DNA from 3 places in the Lysinibacillus sp. RC79 genome. Region 3 is predicted to be linked to each of the others. Evidence: riboswitches for the same ligand, from Rfam matches in the RefSeq annotation. Region 3 holds a riboswitch; each other region holds the start of a gene.
The links. A riboswitch is a leader RNA that binds a small molecule or an ion and turns the genes downstream of it on or off. The one in region 3 is predicted to bind cobalamin.
Positions count from the first base shown of each region.

Region 1: it holds a riboswitch for cobalamin, as region 3 does, so the genes downstream of both, ABH968_RS09230 (hypothetical protein) here and ABH968_RS06630 (ABC transporter substrate-binding protein) in region 3, are expected to answer to the same signal.
Region 2: it holds a riboswitch for cobalamin, as region 3 does, so the genes downstream of both, ABH968_RS13650 (ABC transporter substrate-binding protein) here and ABH968_RS06630 (ABC transporter substrate-binding protein) in region 3, are expected to answer to the same signal.

Region 1 is NZ_JBGCCD010000007.1:88,947-94,809, forward strand. Features, by position in the region: gene ABH968_RS09220 (C40 family peptidase) at 299-1,519, shown strand; gene ABH968_RS09225 (hypothetical protein) at 2,112-2,660, shown strand; cobalamin riboswitch at 2,887-3,088, shown strand; gene ABH968_RS09230 (hypothetical protein) at 3,283-3,825, shown strand; gene ABH968_RS09235 (ABC transporter substrate-binding protein) at 3,827-4,789, shown strand; gene ABH968_RS09240 (tyrosine-protein phosphatase) at 5,168-5,863, shown strand, end outside.
Region 2 is NZ_JBGCCD010000012.1:121,569-127,431, reverse strand. Features, by position in the region: gene ABH968_RS13660 (class I adenylate-forming enzyme family protein) at 1-1,073, shown strand, start outside; gene ABH968_RS13655 (acyl-CoA dehydrogenase family protein) at 1,075-2,742, shown strand; cobalamin riboswitch at 2,829-3,011, shown strand; gene ABH968_RS13650 (ABC transporter substrate-binding protein) at 3,261-4,226, shown strand; gene ABH968_RS13645 (FecCD family ABC transporter permease) at 4,223-5,224, shown strand; gene ABH968_RS13640 (adenosylcobinamide amidohydrolase) at 5,221-5,863, shown strand, end outside.
Region 3 is NZ_JBGCCD010000005.1:73,065-78,927, reverse strand. Features, by position in the region: gene ABH968_RS06645 (LacI family DNA-binding transcriptional regulator) at 1-424, opposite strand, end outside; gene ABH968_RS06640 (hypothetical protein) at 941-1,357, shown strand; gene ABH968_RS06635 (precorrin-3B methylase) at 1,469-2,143, opposite strand; gene ABH968_RS06630 (ABC transporter substrate-binding protein) at 2,204-3,199, opposite strand; cobalamin riboswitch at 3,367-3,553, opposite strand; gene ABH968_RS06625 (GTP-binding protein) at 3,710-5,650, shown strand; gene ABH968_RS06620 (hypothetical protein) at 5,821-5,863, opposite strand, start outside.

The sequences.
Region 1 (5,863 bases), on a different contig from region 3:
ATAATTGATAAATGTTCTCGAGAAATATTACAAAAACATTACAAAACAAATAGTGGGTCTAATGGTAAAACAGTTGAAAACGTTGTTATGTAGAACAAAACGTTATTTTGTAGAATATATATGAATTTGCGTGAATGTTACAAGAATGTTTCGAGTTTTACTAAACGATTAAAAAGACGTGAAATAGTATAAAAGTTATGCTAATAATGCTAAACTTTAAAAGGCTAATAAAATATAAGAATAAATAAAAGAAATCGTTCCAGTGATTACATTAAAATACTAAGAGCGAAATTGACTAGTGAAGGGAAAGAATAACGTGGGTAAGCGAAATAAATGGCGTAAGTCGATGGTGCTAGCATTAGCACTAGCTGGCGGCTTATTATTTAATACAGTTCAACCAACTATAGTGCACGCAGAAGAAACATCTCAACAAATGATTGATAAGAAAGCTAAAATAGATACAGAGGTTAAAAAGCTTCAAGACGAATTAACTAAACTACAAAAAGAGATCGATGAAAAAGTAAAAGTATTTAACAATGTACAAGCAGATATTAAAGAAGTTGACGCAAATATTGTAGATACTAAAAAACGTATTGAGCAACGTTCAGCGATTTTAAGTGATCGTATGGCTGCATACCAAGCTCAAGATAATACTGTGGGTATTTATTTAAGTGCTGTTCTTGAATCAAAAAGCTTTGCAGATTTAATGGACCGTGTCGTAGCGGTTAAAACATTAATGGATGCTGACCAAGAATTAGTAGATCAACAAGAAGCAGATAAGGCTAACTTAGAGAAACAAAAAACAACATTAGATGAAAAACAAAAAGAGCTTCAAAAGCAATTCCAAGAGCTTCAACAAAAGGAAAGCGAAATGGAAGTAAAAAAAGCTGAAAATGAAGCGAAATCTCTTGCATTAAAGGCACAAATTGCAACGAAACAAGAAGAAGAACGTTTAGAAGCAGAACGTAAAGCAGCAGAGGAAGAAGCAGCTCGTTTACGTGCACTTCAAGCAGCTACTCCAGTTGTACAAGCAACAAACAACAATAGTAACAGTAACAACAATAGCAACAGCAACGCTAACAATAGTAGCAAAGCTAACAACAGTAGCAAAGCTAACAACGAAAAATCACAACAAATCGTTATTGGTTCAGGATCAGGCACTGCATCTTCAGGTGATGCTATTTCAACTGCAAAGCAATTCCTAGGCCGTAGCTATGTTTGGGGCGGAAGTAACCCATCAACAGGATTTGACTGTTCAGGTCTTGTACAATGGTCTTACAAACAATCAGGCGTATCTTTACCACGTACAGCATCACAACAATATTTAGCAACACAACGTATTTCAGCAAGTGAAGCACGTGTAGGTGACCTAGTATTCTTCAGCTATGGTTCAGGCATAGCGCATGTAGGTATTTACTTAGGGAACAACACGATGATCGATGCTCAAAATAAAGGTGTTGTCATTGAATCACTTGATTGGTGGAATCAATATTTAGTAGGCTTCGGTCGTATTCAATAAGCCTTACTATCTATATAGACGATTTAAATAGCGAAAAGGTCATCTTTGTAAAAAAATCACAAAGATGGCCTTTTTTATTATTTGACGGTATTTAAGGTCCTGCGAGTAAACCCATCACGCAACCGGTATGGTGATCCATTAATTTAGGGTCGACTACTCGACGAATAATGAGTAAAATAACATCTAGGATGAATAAATTTACATAAGTAGATATATTTACTACTATAGCCCTAGTTACTGAAATGATAATAGGGCCGAGAGAAGGAATATCACTAGTTATCCATATAATGATTGCCATCGTTATTGTGTATTTTGGTTGGGTTTTAAAAGAAGGCAAATAAGTGTGACATCTCCAATAATAAAGCTAACGTGTAAAATGTATCTTTATATAACTGAAAGAAATGTTCCCCCCTTGCATGTTGAGCCTCATTTCTGATAATTTTGAAATATACAATACGGGAGCTTGCTTTGAAATTAAAATCATTTGCGACTTTAATTTCGTAGTAGTAAAGTAACGAATAATAGAAATCAAGACAACACTTACAAGTACACCATTTTTTACGTTCTGAAACAATAAAGGTAGGGATGAATCATGGAAAAAGAGATTTTGCAACTTTTTAGTAATTTAACAGAGCGTGACCGTGATATACAATACAAATCATACGAAGGATTAATGAAAATTATGCAGGAACCAGTTGATTGGACATATTCAGTTTGGGAACAACTTGTTCAGGCTCTTACATACAAAAACGAACATGTGCGTGCAAGTGCTGCACAATTTTTATGCGCATTGGCAGCAAAAAGTGATCCTGAAGAAAGAGTATTAGAGGACTTCTTAAAGATTTGGGCCGTAACGTATGATGAAAAAACAGTGACTGCGAGGCATACTTTACAGGCAATTTGGAGAATAGGTTTAGCAGGGCAGGTACAAAGAGATTTAGTCGTTTCATATTTGGCGAAAAGATTTCAAATATGCTTAGACGAAAAGAACCCGACATTAATACGCTATGATATTATTGTATCCTTTAAAAAGTTATTCGATGCAACGAATGACCCAAAACTACTAGAGATTGCACAGCGTTTAATTGAGGAAGAGAGAGATGTTAAATTCAAAAAGAAATATAAGAATGCCATCCGTTAAAAGTTATGAAATGTCTATTTTTTGCGCAATACCTTCGTTAAGAAATAGTTTTATAAAGTATGAAAAAATAAAACGACAGCACGATCAGGATGAATACCCATGGGGGCAGTGAAAATATCCGCGTGCAAAAGGTAATACATGCATGATTTTTATCCATCGTATTTGTTTATTCAAATTCCACGGCTATTTTTTCCTATCAATCTATGTTAAACTGCTTTACAAGTGAATAATTCTTGCAGAATAAGGGTGCTGAACTATAGCATAATCGGGAATTCGGTGAAAAACCGAAGCTGTTTCCGCAACTGTAAGTACAGGAATCATAAAGATATACCACTGTCGAATTATTTGATGGGAAGGTTTTTTATGACTCACAACGTGATTGAATGAACTGTACAAGCCAGGAGACCGACCTTTGTTTGAACGTATAGATAACTCTTCGGAAGCTAGGAGAATATGCGGCAAATACATAGGCTATGTCGTATCAATGCGACAATTTTTATGTTATTTTCGTTGTTTCCTTAGGAATGGAAACAACGTTTTTTTATGTACACTTATAATTCACCTGATGAAATCCTAAGGAGGGTGTTAAAGAATTTTCACGAAGGAAAGCGGGGACTTAGATTTGAAAAAAGATGCACGTTATTCTTGTTATCCATTTATGCGTGAAAAGGCATCAACGGTAGATTTTGAAATTCGAACGGATAGCCTTACAACACATATTGGCGTCGCTTTGGCGTCGGTAAAAAAGGAAACGGTAGAGGTAGTAGCAGATGATTTACTAGCCATTTTACCAATGGCTTACCATGTAAATGGCTCAGTCCGAGGTAAATTAGCGGTAACCGAAGATGATTTGACTTGGCTCAGTGATCGCTATGATTTCTATGTTAGTCATGTTAAGGAGGAAATACAAAACTTTGTATTACCTCAAGGGACAGAGGCTGCTACTGCATTACATTTATGCCGTAGTGAGGCGAAAAAATCATATCGCGTTTTGCACATAGTATCTGAAGAACGGGAAATACCTGCTATTCTCTTTGATTATTTAGGATTACTAGCCAATGTATTTTTTGTAATGGCTGTCTTTATGAATCAGCGGGTTGGTATTGCTGAAATACCGTTTATTAGTAAGTCATACCCGATGAAAACGAAAAAGGAGAATCAATGAAATGAAGAAAATGTTTAAGCTACAATGGCTTTCTGTGTTAATGCTAGCACTCGTATTAGTTGGCTGTGGCACGAAAGAGGATACTAATAAAGAGACTATTTCTAAGGAAGATCAACAAGTTGAGAAAACTAGCTATAAAGTTAAGGATGACCGCGGCGTAGAAGTAGAGTTTAATGCCGTACCTAAAACTGTTGTTTCATTGCAACCAAGTAATACAGAAGTTCTATTTGCTCTAGGTGTGGGTGATAAAATCGTTGGTGCAACTGAGTATGATACGTATCCAGAAGAAGCGCAAAAAATTGAGCGTGTTTCTGATTCTGTAAAATTCAATAGTGAGCGTATTTTAGCGTTAAAGCCAGATGTCGTTATTGCCTATACAACTGGAGGCGATGATGAAAATTTAAATGCCTTAAAAGGTCTCGAAGACGTAGGTATTAAAGTGTTTGCCATTCAATCAGCTAAATCATTTGATGATGTTTATGGGGATATCCAACAAATCGCAACGGTTATGGGAATCAAAGATAAAGGCGACAAGTTAAATGAAGATATTAAAGCTAAAATTGCGGCAGTTCAAGCGAAAGTCAAAGATGTGAAAGAGCCAAAAAATATCTATTTCGAAATTAGTCCAAAGCCAGACATATATACACCTGGTTCTGGTACATTCCAACAGGAAATTTTAAATGCTGCAAATGTTAAGAACGTTTTTGCTGACCTCAAAAGCTGGGCAAAGGTATCTGAGGAAGATATTATTGCGAAAAATCCAGATGTCATTTTAACAACAGTAAACTATGTGGAAAACCCAACGGCAGAAATCCTTTCTCGTGATGGATGGAATTCAATCACTGCCATTCAAAATAAAGCGGTTTATTTTATAGATACTGATATTTCAAACCGTCCGGGCCCACGTATTGGCGAAGCTGTTGAGTTAATAGCAAAAGCAGTATACCCTGAGTTATTTAAATAGTCTATTTTGAAAAATAGTATTTTGGAGCTGTCCTTTATCAAGGGCAGCTTTTTTTGATGGGTGATAGTGAAATGCTCTGGTAAAAACCCGCCCCACTTTGATGGAGGACTAATCGGGAAAGTGATCGGGTAAGGTGGATAACTGCTCCGCTTTGAAGGAAAAGTGATCGGGTAAAGAGAAACCCCGCTCCGCTTGGATGAAGAAATGATCAGGTAATACGGCCCCCCGGCTCCGCTTCGATAAAGATAACGTTCAAATAAATCCCCTTATCGCTCTCTAAGTAGTGTATAACATTCCATAGTGCGAAAATTGGTATTATATCGAATTGTTCGATAAAATAGAGATAAGAATGCTTGCTAACAGAGAGAGGTGCAGTGAGTGAAACAGTTTGATATGAAGATTACTTCGTTTGAGGCAGTTTATAATTTCCGTGATATGGGTGGTTATAAGTCGAGAGATGGGCGTGCTATTAAGAATGGTTTGATTTATCGTTCAGCAGCACTTGGTAAAATGACGAAAGCAGATAAGGAGCTATTTGAAACGCTAGGTGTGAAAACAATTTTTGATTATCGAGACAACCATGAGGCTCAAAATAATCCTAATCCGGTATTCCCGTATGCCAAGTATATTCAAATACCAGCAAAGGGAAATCATGCTTTTGAGATGCCTACAAACACTGGTGGAAAAGATTTTTATAAGGTTGTAAGCCCAGAGATGTTCAGAGAATTTTATGCACAAATGCCTTTTAATAATGCCTCGTTCAAGGAGTTAATAGCAACGATTCAACATCCTGAAAATTTAGGGCTTGTTCATCATTGTGCGGTCGGGAAGGATCGAACAGGTATTGGCAGTGCACTTATTTTACTTGCTTTAGATGTACCTGAGGAAACGATCATGGAGGACTATTTAGATACAAATGTACATCTACGTCCCTTAGTAGAGCGAATGGCTCAGACAATTCAGCAAGATTATAGCGAGCGAGAATTACAGCAATTTTATGCCTTAATGTCTGCCCGTGAGGACTATTTACAAGCAGCATTTGATGCAATGGATAACCGATATGGCTCTAAGGCC
Region 2 (5,863 bases), on a different contig from region 3:
AAACAATTGATTGCCAGTTGAATGAAGATGATGTCTCAACGATTTTATATACCTCGGGTACAACTGGAAAACCAAAGGGAGTATTGTTTAGCTATCGCAATATTATAACTGTAGCGCAAATGATTGCGGTAGAAATGGAAGTAAAGCCTGAAAGCCGGATCCTTCTTATGATGCCGTTGACGCATTCAGCCCCATTACATTTATTTTTAATGGCAGGAGTACTTGTAGGCTCAACAAATGTGCTAACACCAACATTTACACCCGATTTATTTATTGACTCAATTGAGCAGGAACGGACAACGCATTTCTTTGGAGCACCTGTTGCTTATTTGTTAACAGCCCAACTGCCAAGATTGCAAACAACTGATTTATCATCGATGAAATGGTGGGCTTATGGTGGAGCGCCGTTATCACAAAACGAAGTCCGCCATTTACAAAAAGCTTTCAGAACAGAAAATTTAACCTGTGTTTATGGTTTAACAGAGGCTGGTCCAAACGGTTCAATATTGTTTGGTGAAGAGCATGAAACGAAGGCGGGGAGCGTTGGTCGACGTGCACCACTTGGAGCGGAGCTGCGTATTATTAACGACAATGGAGAAGATGTCAGTGTTGGTGAAGTAGGAGAAATTGTGTTATTCGGTGAGAGCAATATGCTGGGTTATTACAAGGATGATGTTGCAACAAAGGCTGCATTTATAGATGGCTGGCTGAAAACAGGTGACTTAGCTCGGATAGATGAGGACGGCTATATTTGGATTGTGGATCGTAAAAAGGATGTTATTTTTTCAGGCGGTGTGAATATTTATCCGAAAGAAATTGAAGATAGTATGTTGAGCTATGAGGGGATATTTGAAGTTGCTGTTATTGGTGTACCACATCCGGAGTGGGGAGAAACGGTGAAGGCTGTTTATGCAGCTAAAACAGATATTGACGAGGGCGGACTTAAAGCTTATTTAGAGGAGCATCTTGCTAAATATAAAATTCCACGCATCTTTGAACGTGTGGAAGCGCTACCACGAAATGCATCGGGCAAAATATTAAAACAAACCTTGAAGGGACAAGAGGTGAGATAGCATGAAGGTTTTACAACAGGAAGAAATGAAAACAATGAACTTTTTTAAAGATAATGATACACTGCATAAAATTTTAGAAATGATGCTAGATAAAGAGTTTGTGGACTATGCAACACGTGAGCTAACAGATTTCGGTGAGCTTTGTGCTGGAGATATTGATGTGAGAGCCAAACATACGGATAGAGAGGGTGAACCTCGATTACAAAGGTATAATGCCTATGGTGAAGAAGTGTCAGAAGTTTGGGTCAATGATGGCTATAAAAAAACAATTGAAGAAACATACAATACCGGCATTGTTGGCTATGTGCACAAGGATATTCCGCAATTAGGTAGAAAGGGCAACTATGTCTATAGCTTTGCTCAAGGCTATATACTGTCACATGCTGAGCCAGGCTTTTACTGTCCTGTTACTTTAACAATGGCAGCTGCTTATCTCCTTGATCATTATGCGAGTGATGAGGTGAAGGAACGCTTTTTACCGCATGTTTGTGCAACAGGAGATACGGAGCTATATGAGGGGGCGACATTTTTAACGGAGCGTCAAGGTGGCTCTGATGTTGGGGCGAATGTTGTAGAGGCAAGAAAGGACGGCAATCAGTATCGTTTATATGGGGAGAAATATTTTGCATCTAACGCGGGAATGTGTGGAGTAACCATGGTATTGGCACGCATGGAAGGGGCTCAGGCAGGCTCAAAAGGCTTAACATTGTTTGCAGCTCCATGGCGAAATGAGGATGGCACAGTTAATAATCTCCGCATTCGGCGTTTAAAGGATAAGCTTGGCGTTAGAGCAGTACCTTCTGGTGAGGTTGAATTTGATGGTGCGCTAGCTTATGTCGTAGGTGATCCGAATAAAGGAATTTATTATATGCTGGAGGCGCTTAATTTATCAAGAATTTGCAATGCGGTTGCTTCTATCGGCATTATGCGCCGCGGATATTTAGAGGCGAAGCATTATGTGACAAATCGTCATGCGTTTGGTAAGCCTTTAACGCAATACCCTATGATTCAGGATACACTTGGGAAATTCGCTGCCAAGCTTCATGTAGAAGTTGCCACGGTTTTTGATCTTATTCAGCTGTACGATAAAGTAACTAGTGGGCAGGGGAATAAAGAGGACATCATTTTGAATCGCTTGTATATTGCGATCATGAAAAAAGAAACGGCAGAGCAAGCTGTACATTATGCGAGTGAAGCCATTGAATTACATGGCGGAAATGGCTATATTGAAGATTTTGTTACACCTCGGTTATTAAGAGATGCACAGGTACTTACTGTGTGGGAGGGGACTGCGAATATTTTAGCTTTAGAGCTCATTCGTTTAGTTGATAAGTTTCATGCGCACGAAATGTTTGTTCGTGTCATGGAAGAACGTCTAGAAAAGCTAGCTGACAATCCATTAGTCGAAATTGTCGTGGATCAATTAGCAAAACTAGATGCAACTTTGCAAACATTTAGTCGTTTAGATGATGCAACAAAAACGTTTGAAGCAAAAAAAGTCGCTGAGAAAATGGCACATTTATATGAAAGTGTTGTAGCAGTCGAATGGGCACAAAGATTCGGCGGCAAATATGAGAAGCTAGCAGATATTTATTTAGAGCACACATGGGCGTTACGAGAAATGGGTGCACCGATGAAAACGGTACAGTATTTTTCAGATATAGTCTAACTTCTTTCAGTATGCCGGACATAATTGATTTGTTTAGGAGTCGTCTCGAATGGAGGCGACTTCTTTCATTTTCATGTATAATACAATCAACTGAATATTATAAAGGTTCTTTACTTAAGTAAAGTGAAAAGGGAAATCGGTGTAATTCCGATGCGGTCCCGCCACTGTATGTGTGAGTTTTTTCAATCTACGCCACTGAAATTTTCGGGAAGGCTTGAAAAAGCGTATGGAGCACGAGCCAGGAGACCTGCCTTTATAGAAAACACGTTGTAGCCTACGAGGATAGGATGGTGGATTTTGTATATGTTTTTTGTGCAAATTTGACCCCTCATTGTTTTATGATGAGGGGTATTTGTTTTGGAAGATGAATGTCGATAAATTTGAAAAAGTGGGCGATAAATCCATGAAGTTGGGCAATAAACTCACAATGTTAGGCGATAAAAAACTAAAATGTATCGATAAATCAGAAAAACAAAGCGTTAAAAACTATATGCACTAATAGAATAAGGGGGATTCACATGAAGAAATTTTGGAAAATAGGATTATCAGCATTTTTAGCTATTGGCTTGCTTGCTGCATGTAATACAAAAGAGGCAACAAATGACAAGCCGTCATCTGCAGAGCAACAAGAGACTGCAAAAGTAGATCAAGCAACATTCCCAATGACGATAACAGATGCTACTGGCAAGGATATTACGCTAGAAGCACCTCCTGAAAAAATTGTCTCTCTCATTCCAAGTAACACAGAAATTTTATTTAGCCTTGGCTTAAATGATGAAATAGTTGGTGTAACAGATAATGATGATTATCCGCCAGAGGTTACTAAAAAAGAAAAGGTTGGCGGCATGGATTATAATATTGAACAAATTATTGCTTTATCGCCAGATATCGTTTTTGCGCATGCATCGGGTATGGGTTATTCAAAAGGAGCAGTTGAACAGCTTGAGGCTGCAGGTGTGAAAGTATTTGTTGTAGCGGATGCCAAAAACTTTAATGAAACTTACACAACGATTGAACAGCTTGGTCGTGCAACAGGAAAACTAGAAGAGGCTAAAAAAATTGTCGCAAACATGAAGGCAAAAGTTGAAGAAGTTGAAACAAAACTTGAGGGTGTTGAGCCAAAAAAAGTCTTTGTAGAATCTTCTGATGAGCCACAGATTTATACAGCTGGTAAAGGTACATTTATGAATGAGATGCTAGAAATGATTCATGCCGAAAATGTGGCAGCAGATACAAATGACTGGTATCAAATTGATGCTGAACAAATTATCACGAAAAATCCAGATGTCATTGTTGTGGCATATAATTATGTACCAAATATTTTAACGAAAATTCCGCAACGTCCAGGCTTTGAGACAATTACTGCTGTGAAAAATAAAGCCATTGTGCAAGTGGATGAAAATACGACAAGTCGTCAAGGTCCCCGTTTAGCAGATGGTCTAGAGGAATTAGCGAAGGCCGTCTACCCAGAGGCGTTTAAATGAGTAAAACAATTGTAGCCTATGGATCAGCAATTACACTTCTTATCATTAGCATCTGGTGTGGAGTAGCGATAGGCTCAGTTCATATTCCACTAGAAGTAGTGTGGAATAAGGCGGCTGATGAAACAGCTGCCAATATTTTATGGAAGATTCGTTTACCTCGAGTTCTGCTAGCAGGGCTTGTAGGGGCATCACTTGCTATTGCAGGGGCAGCTTTTCAAGGCTTATTAAAAAATCCTTTGGCTGACCCTTATACGTTAGGTGTTTCCTCTGGTGCATCAGTTGGCGCAGTTATGACGATTTTCTTTAGTATATCAATACCTGTAGTCGGCCATTTTACATTGCCAATCTTTAGTATGATTGGTGCCATATTAACGATGGTAGCTGTTATGGGTTTTGCTAGAATAGTAGACCGCTCGTTAAAAATGGAAACTCTTATTTTAACAGGGGTAATATTTAGTTCATTTCTAGGTTCCCTGATTTCATTAATGATTGCATTGTCTGGTGAGGAGCTACGCCAAGTTATCGGATGGTTGCTCGGTTCAGTATCGATGCGTGGTTGGCCATACGTTCAGATGATCATCCCGTTTGTCATAATTGGCTCAATTATGCTTTGGACACAAAGACGCGAGTTAAATGTTCTGTTATATGGTGAAGAACGCGCGAAGCATTTAGGTGTCAATGTTAAGCGTAGTAAATATATTATTTTAGTGGGTGGATCAATGTTGACAGGAGCTGCGGTAGCGGTTTCTGGAACGATTGGCTTTGTCGGTTTAGTTGTTCCTCATATGACGAGAATGGTTTGGGGTTCCGATCATCGTCATTTATTGCCATTATCATTTTTAAATGGAGCAACTTTGTTGATTATTTGTGATTTAATAGCACGAACAATTATTATACCAAGAGAGCTACCGATTGGTGTCATTACTGCATTTATTGGGGCGCCCGTTTTTTCCTATATTTTTTATAAGCAACGTAGAGGCAAGGGGGTACGGGCATGATTGTTGTTGAACATCTTTCTGGTGGCTATGAAGATGTACCGATCGTCCATGATATTAGTTTTTCCGTTGAAAAAGGAAAAATACTAGGGATTTTAGGGCCGAATGGTAGCGGGAAATCCACGCTGTTAAAAGTAATAAGTGGCATACTACCAGCAACTGCAGGCACTATATTAGTAGATGGTAAAAATATTAGTTCTTACAATGCTCGTGCATTAGCAAAAAAAATGGCGGTGCTACCACAATTACATGCTAATGCCTTTTCAAACAGTGTACGGGAGGCAGTTTCACTTGGACGTTATCCACATCAAACGGGCTTCTTTTCAAGCTGGACTGATCGTGATGAACAAGCAGTTCAACATGCAATGATACAAACAGGTGTGAAACGCTATGAACAGACATCGATGGAATTCTTGTCGGGCGGTGAACAACAGAGAGTTTTTGTAGCTCAAGCTCTTGCACAAACAGCGGAAATATTGCTGCTAGATGAGCCAACGAACCATCTAGATATTGCTCATCAACGTCAAATTTTAGATATGGTGCGAAAGGAAGCAATTGAACGTGGTTTAACCGTTATTATGGTGCTGCATGATATGAATTTAGCTTCTCTCTATTGTGATGAATTATTACTAATGGAGGAAG
Region 3 (5,863 bases):
TCGTTCGCGATAATTGCTCTTCATCTGATGGCTCCAAATAATCTTTTGCCGAAAAAATAATACCATCTACTTGTTGTTCTTCTAATAGTCGCAAATATCGCTTTTCTTTCTCAGATTGATCATCAGAATTACAGATGATTAAGCTATATTCTCTTTCATTCGCTTCATCTTCCACCCCCCGACATAATTCAGGAAAATATGGATTAGAAATATTCGGAATAATTAACCCGAATATCTTCGATCGCTTCGTAACTAGACCACGAGCAAATTGGTTAGGCTGGAAATCGACCTCCTCCATTACTTTTAGTACCTTTTCACGTGTCTTTAGGGACATTCCCTCCTCTTTTTCATTCAACACTCGCGAAACAGTGGTAATGGAAACACCCGCTTTTTTCGCAATATCTTTAATCGTCCATCTTTTCATAATCTTCACCTACTATTACTATAAGATCACTCTTTAAGAAAACGTTTTACGAAAACGTTTTCTCTCCACTACCATATCAAAACATAGTTAAATTGTCATTACTTTTCTGAAAAATCAGAAAATAAAAGATACAGCATTCTCTGCCCAATCCGTGTATGATTACATTTTTTCAAAGGTGATCAGATGAAAAAGAGGAAATCTTATAAAGTATTGCTTAAAGAATATGCGATGATCCAGAATAATAATGAAACATAAACTATGAAACGATATGCAAATTCCTCCCCTAAATGTTCATCTATTGCATAGACGTGAGAAACGCTGGATCTATACAATAAAGAACCTTCTAAAACTCTCGAAAGAACTAGTTGAACTTTTGGGTCAGTAGTAAATCAAATCCACCTTCAATAAAGAAGGCACTCTTATTAACCTCAACTTTTTTGGAGCAATGCTATATTACATAGGTTATAATTAAATAGAAAAATCTGATTAAAATTGATTTTATTAGGAGATAGATATATGGATTTAAAAGCATTAGAGCTATCTTTTGTGTTTGGCATTATTTATTTCTTTTTCGTAATCTCATTCTTTTTTAGAAAAAGAGGAAAAATAATTTTGTATAGTTTTGTAGCTATTATCCTTTTAAGCTATGCAGTATTACTAATTGTTCGTCCATATATACAGGATGCAAAATATAATAAATATACTCAAATGGTTGAAGTACATTTAGAAGAAAAATACCCAAATGCATCTTGGAAAATTAGTGTAGACAAAGATTCATTGTCAACAACATCAAATAGATACGAAATACAAGTGAAATTTGATGATGAACCAACAGTGCTTTATGGATATAGAGTAGAAAATGATAAAGTCATTCAAGATTACGTATCTTTCGAAAATAATGCATATCGGGACGGAAAGTACTTAGAAAATTAGGTTATAGATACTTTACTAAATTCAAATTAGAAAACCATGCAATTGAAATGCCTACAATTTATTTCTGTAGGCATTTTATTGAGGTATAACGAGATGATTATGAATCTCGGATTAAGTTATACTTTTTAATATCTCCCAATAATTAGCAGATTTTGTTCTACGATAAAATTTATAAAAAGGTTCATTCGGACGAGCGTGTTCCTTATAGAGCTCAATGATTTGCGTTAAAAAGCCTTCAATATGCTCCACTCCTACCCTTTTTGCAAACAGCGTTCCGGCTTGTGCATTCGCCCCCATTGGTACTGCTCCTAAATAGATGTCAAAGCTATCCTTTTGATAGACAAGTCCAATATCATCATAGACCGCATTATAACAGGCTGAGGCACAGCCATTGACATTTAAACGTAATCTTGTAGGGACCGTTATTCCTGCTAATGCATGATATAGCTGTTCAGTAATCGGTGCTGCCTCCATCTTATCACCATCACAAAAATCACAGGCCTTCATCGCTACAATTGGCCCTTGCTTTGCCACATACAGACCAGCATTTTCTAGCTCCTCAATCGTATTTGCTACATCTACTGTTGGAATAGATAATAATATGCTGTAAGAGGCAGAGTATTTGATCGCACCGGTCTCCCCTACAACCTTCGCTATTGTTTGAAATTGTGCAGGCGTATAATGTTTATTAATAATACCAGGACTTACGGCAAGACGAGTAAAATCCCCTTTATTGTTTAGCTTTTCAAAGGTTTTGTCCGGTATACTCGTACGGAATGCATTCATAAATGATTCTCCTTATGAAAAAAGAGCTAGCAAAACGCTAGCCCAGATTTATTTAGTAACTTAAAAGTTATCAGGATAGAAACCTTTTGCCAAAACTTGAATGGCTTCTGCAGCACGAACTCCTTCTGACGCAGCAGAAAGCGGTAAGATCACAAAGCGTTCATTTTTTACTGCTTCCGTTTCTTTTAAGGCTGGATCATTTTTTAAGAAATTTATTTTTTCTTCCGCCGTTGTTTCTCCGTAATCAACGACAACAACAACTTCTGGATTTCGTTCTACTACATTCTCTTTTGATACCGTAGTCCATCCTGATTCTACATCACCAAAAATATTTTTACCGCCAGCCATAGTGACAAGCTCATTCATAAAATTCTGTCCAGCAGTAAAGACATCTTTATCACCACTATCAAACACTAAAACCCGCAGTTCTTTCCCATCTTGAGGTAATTTTTCACGTACTGCATCTACATCCTTTGTCATTTTCTCAATTAAAGCTTCTCCACGATCCTCAATGCGGAAAATTTTCGCGATATTTCGAATATCTGTGAAAATATCGTCTAAAGTTGGTTTCGTCATATTTGAGGCAGTATGTAAATAAGTGTGAATCCCTAAGGCCTCAAGCTCTTCAGGTGTACCAACACCTTTCTCTCCAAAGGCACTTTTCCAACCACCATATAAAAAGTCTGCCTCAGCATTAATAACCTGCTCCTTTGAAGGATACTGTTCAGCTAACACAGGCACTTTATTGTAGGCAGCTTGCAAGGGCTCATAAATTTTGTCATCTAAGTATGCCGTCCCTACCATTGAATCTTCTAAACCTAAAGCCAGCATAATTTCTGTCACGTGTTGATTTAAGCTAATCACTTTTTTTGGTGCTTCCTTATATACTTGTGTCGTTCCATTATTTTCAATTGTTACTTCTGTCGTTTCAGCTTGTGAAGGCTCTACCTTCTCCCCATTTGCTGCAGATTCTGGTTTGTCCTTTGCGTTACACGCACCTAGTACAGCGATCAATGCTAGTGCAAAGACAAGCCATACGTGTTTCCATTTCTTCATGTCCTCTTCTCCTTTGATGTTAAATATATAGAAAGAAATCATTAGACTTCTTTGCTACCGAGTTAAGTTTCTAGAAAAGGGCATAAAAAAATCCCCTTGTTTCCAAGAGGTTAGCATAGCGAAAGAAAGGTTCTTCAACCTGTTCACTATCTCCATCCTCGTGGTTTAGTAAAATATATATATTGGCAGGTATCCTGGCTTAGGTTCATCATCTATACGCCTTCCCATAGCGTTGGCTACAGTGGCATCTCGTATAGACTCCCCATTTACAGTTGCGGGACAGCATCGGATTTGCACCGATTTCCCTTTTAAGCAAATGACAAAATCATTTGCACCAATATGTCGTTTTTATTTTGTTGTAAATAATCAGATTCACAATCTCACAAATAAATCATAATAATAAATATATTAAATATTTTAACACTATTGCGACATAAACACTACACGAAATATTTTTTTACCCAATTCTGTTACAATGTTGATATGAATTAATAGAAACGAGGATTTTTTATGAATGTAACAATTGGAGTACTTGCTCACGTTGATGCAGGAAAAACAACATTTTCTGAGCAGTTACTATTTCATACAAACAGTATTCAAGCCCGTGGGCGAGTAGATCACCAGGACACATTTCTAGACAATCATGAGTTAGAGCGTCAAAGAGGCATTACGATTTTTGCGGAGCAAGGTCGCATGACGATTGGAAATGATACATATACGTTAATCGATACACCTGGACACGTCGATTTCTCGCCAGAGATGGAGCGTGCCATTCGAGTTATGGATTATGCCATTATTATTGTTAGTGCGGTTGAAGGACTACAAGGTCATACTGAAACAGTGTGGCAACTTTTACGCCAATATCACGTCCCAACCTTCTTCTTTATCAACAAAATTGACCGTGAAGGAGCGGATGTTGAAGCCGTTATGGCACAGCTTCAAAAGGATTGCTCTGAGGATGTACTATTCGTAGATGAACCGCTCCGTTCTGACCATGTTTCCAATCACATGATGGAGTGGCTTGCAGAACGTGATGAGCAGCTTCTCGATGCTTTTCTTAATGAGACATTGGATAGCTCTAGCTGCCTTACTCAAATACAAACGATGGTTAAACAGGAAAAGGTCTTTCTATGTTTTTCTGGCTCTGCCTTGAAAGATATTGGGATAAAGGAATTCCTAGCACAGCTTCCCCTACTTACAGAGATACATTTTCATAACAATGCACCGTTTCAAGGTGAGGTGTTTAAAATTCGTCATGATGGACATCAACGCTTAACTTTTTTAAAGGCATTGCAGGGAACGTTACATGTGCGTGATGAATTTTCCTTTGGAGATGTAACAGAAAAAGTGACTGAGATTCGACTATACAATGGCAGCCGTTATGTAACAGTTCAAGAAGTCGAGGCTGGGGAGATTTTCGCAGTTAAAGGGATTAGTCAAGCAAACATCGGAGATATCATTGGTAATTCAGGTAACCCGCAGCCCTATGAATTAGTACCGACATTACAGGCGAAAGTACAATATGAAGGCGATCAACATATAAAGGAAGTATTAAAAATTTTCCGCATACTCGAAGCGGAAGAACCATCATTACGTGTGCTGTGGCATGAAAAATTTCAAGAAATTCATGTACATATTATGGGTGTCATCCAACTCGAGGTGCTTATCGATGTGCTTAATAAACGCTTCTCGCTAGACATTTTATTTAGCGAACCACAGATTTTATATATGGAAACGATCGCAACAACGGTGACGGGCTATGGTCATTTTGAGCCATTAAAGCATTATGCAGAAGTACATTTATTGATGGAGCCAAATACACGCGGTACTGGCAATACATTTGTCAATGCATGTCATGCGGATGATTTATCGGTTGGGCATCAACGACTCATTGAAAAACATTTATTCGAACGCGATCATCATGGGCTGTTAACAGGATTCCCTGTGACAGATGTTCGCTTCACTCTTTTAACGGGACGCGCACATATTAAACATACTGATGGTGGCGACTTCCGTGAGGCAACATTCCGAGCATTACGGCAAGGGCTGGAGCAAGCAGAAAATGTATTACTAGAGCCGTATTACCGCTTTAAGCTAAAAGCTCCTACTGATTTTATCGGCCGCATGATGACCGATATTCAACAAGCTGCTGGTACATTTGATGCGCCAATCTTAACTGAACATGATGCGATTTTAACCGGTCGAGCCCCTATCGCAACATTTATGAGCTACAGTACAACCTTTGCCGCCTACACTAATGGTAAGGGCGTACTTTCTCTACAATTTGATGGTTATGATGTGTGTCACAATACGGAAGACATTTTTGCACAAATTGGCTACGATAAAAACGCCGACCCCGAATATACATCATCTAGTATTTTTTGTGCAAAAGGCAAGGGCTACTCCGTTCCATGGCAAGAGGCAGAAGCAGCTATGCATTGTATTGACTGAATTCATAAAAACAGGACATGATTTTATATCATTGTCCTGTTTATTATGTTTCTTGGGGATTTACTATGCTATTGCGGGTATTTGCTCTGCTTCCGCGGGTATTTGCTCTGCTTCCGCGGGTATTCCACTCCAATTCGCGGGTATTCTTCTTCACCCCGCGCGTATTTAATTTATAAAGCTTGTACTGTTTTCTGTGCTTGTTTAAAAATGCGA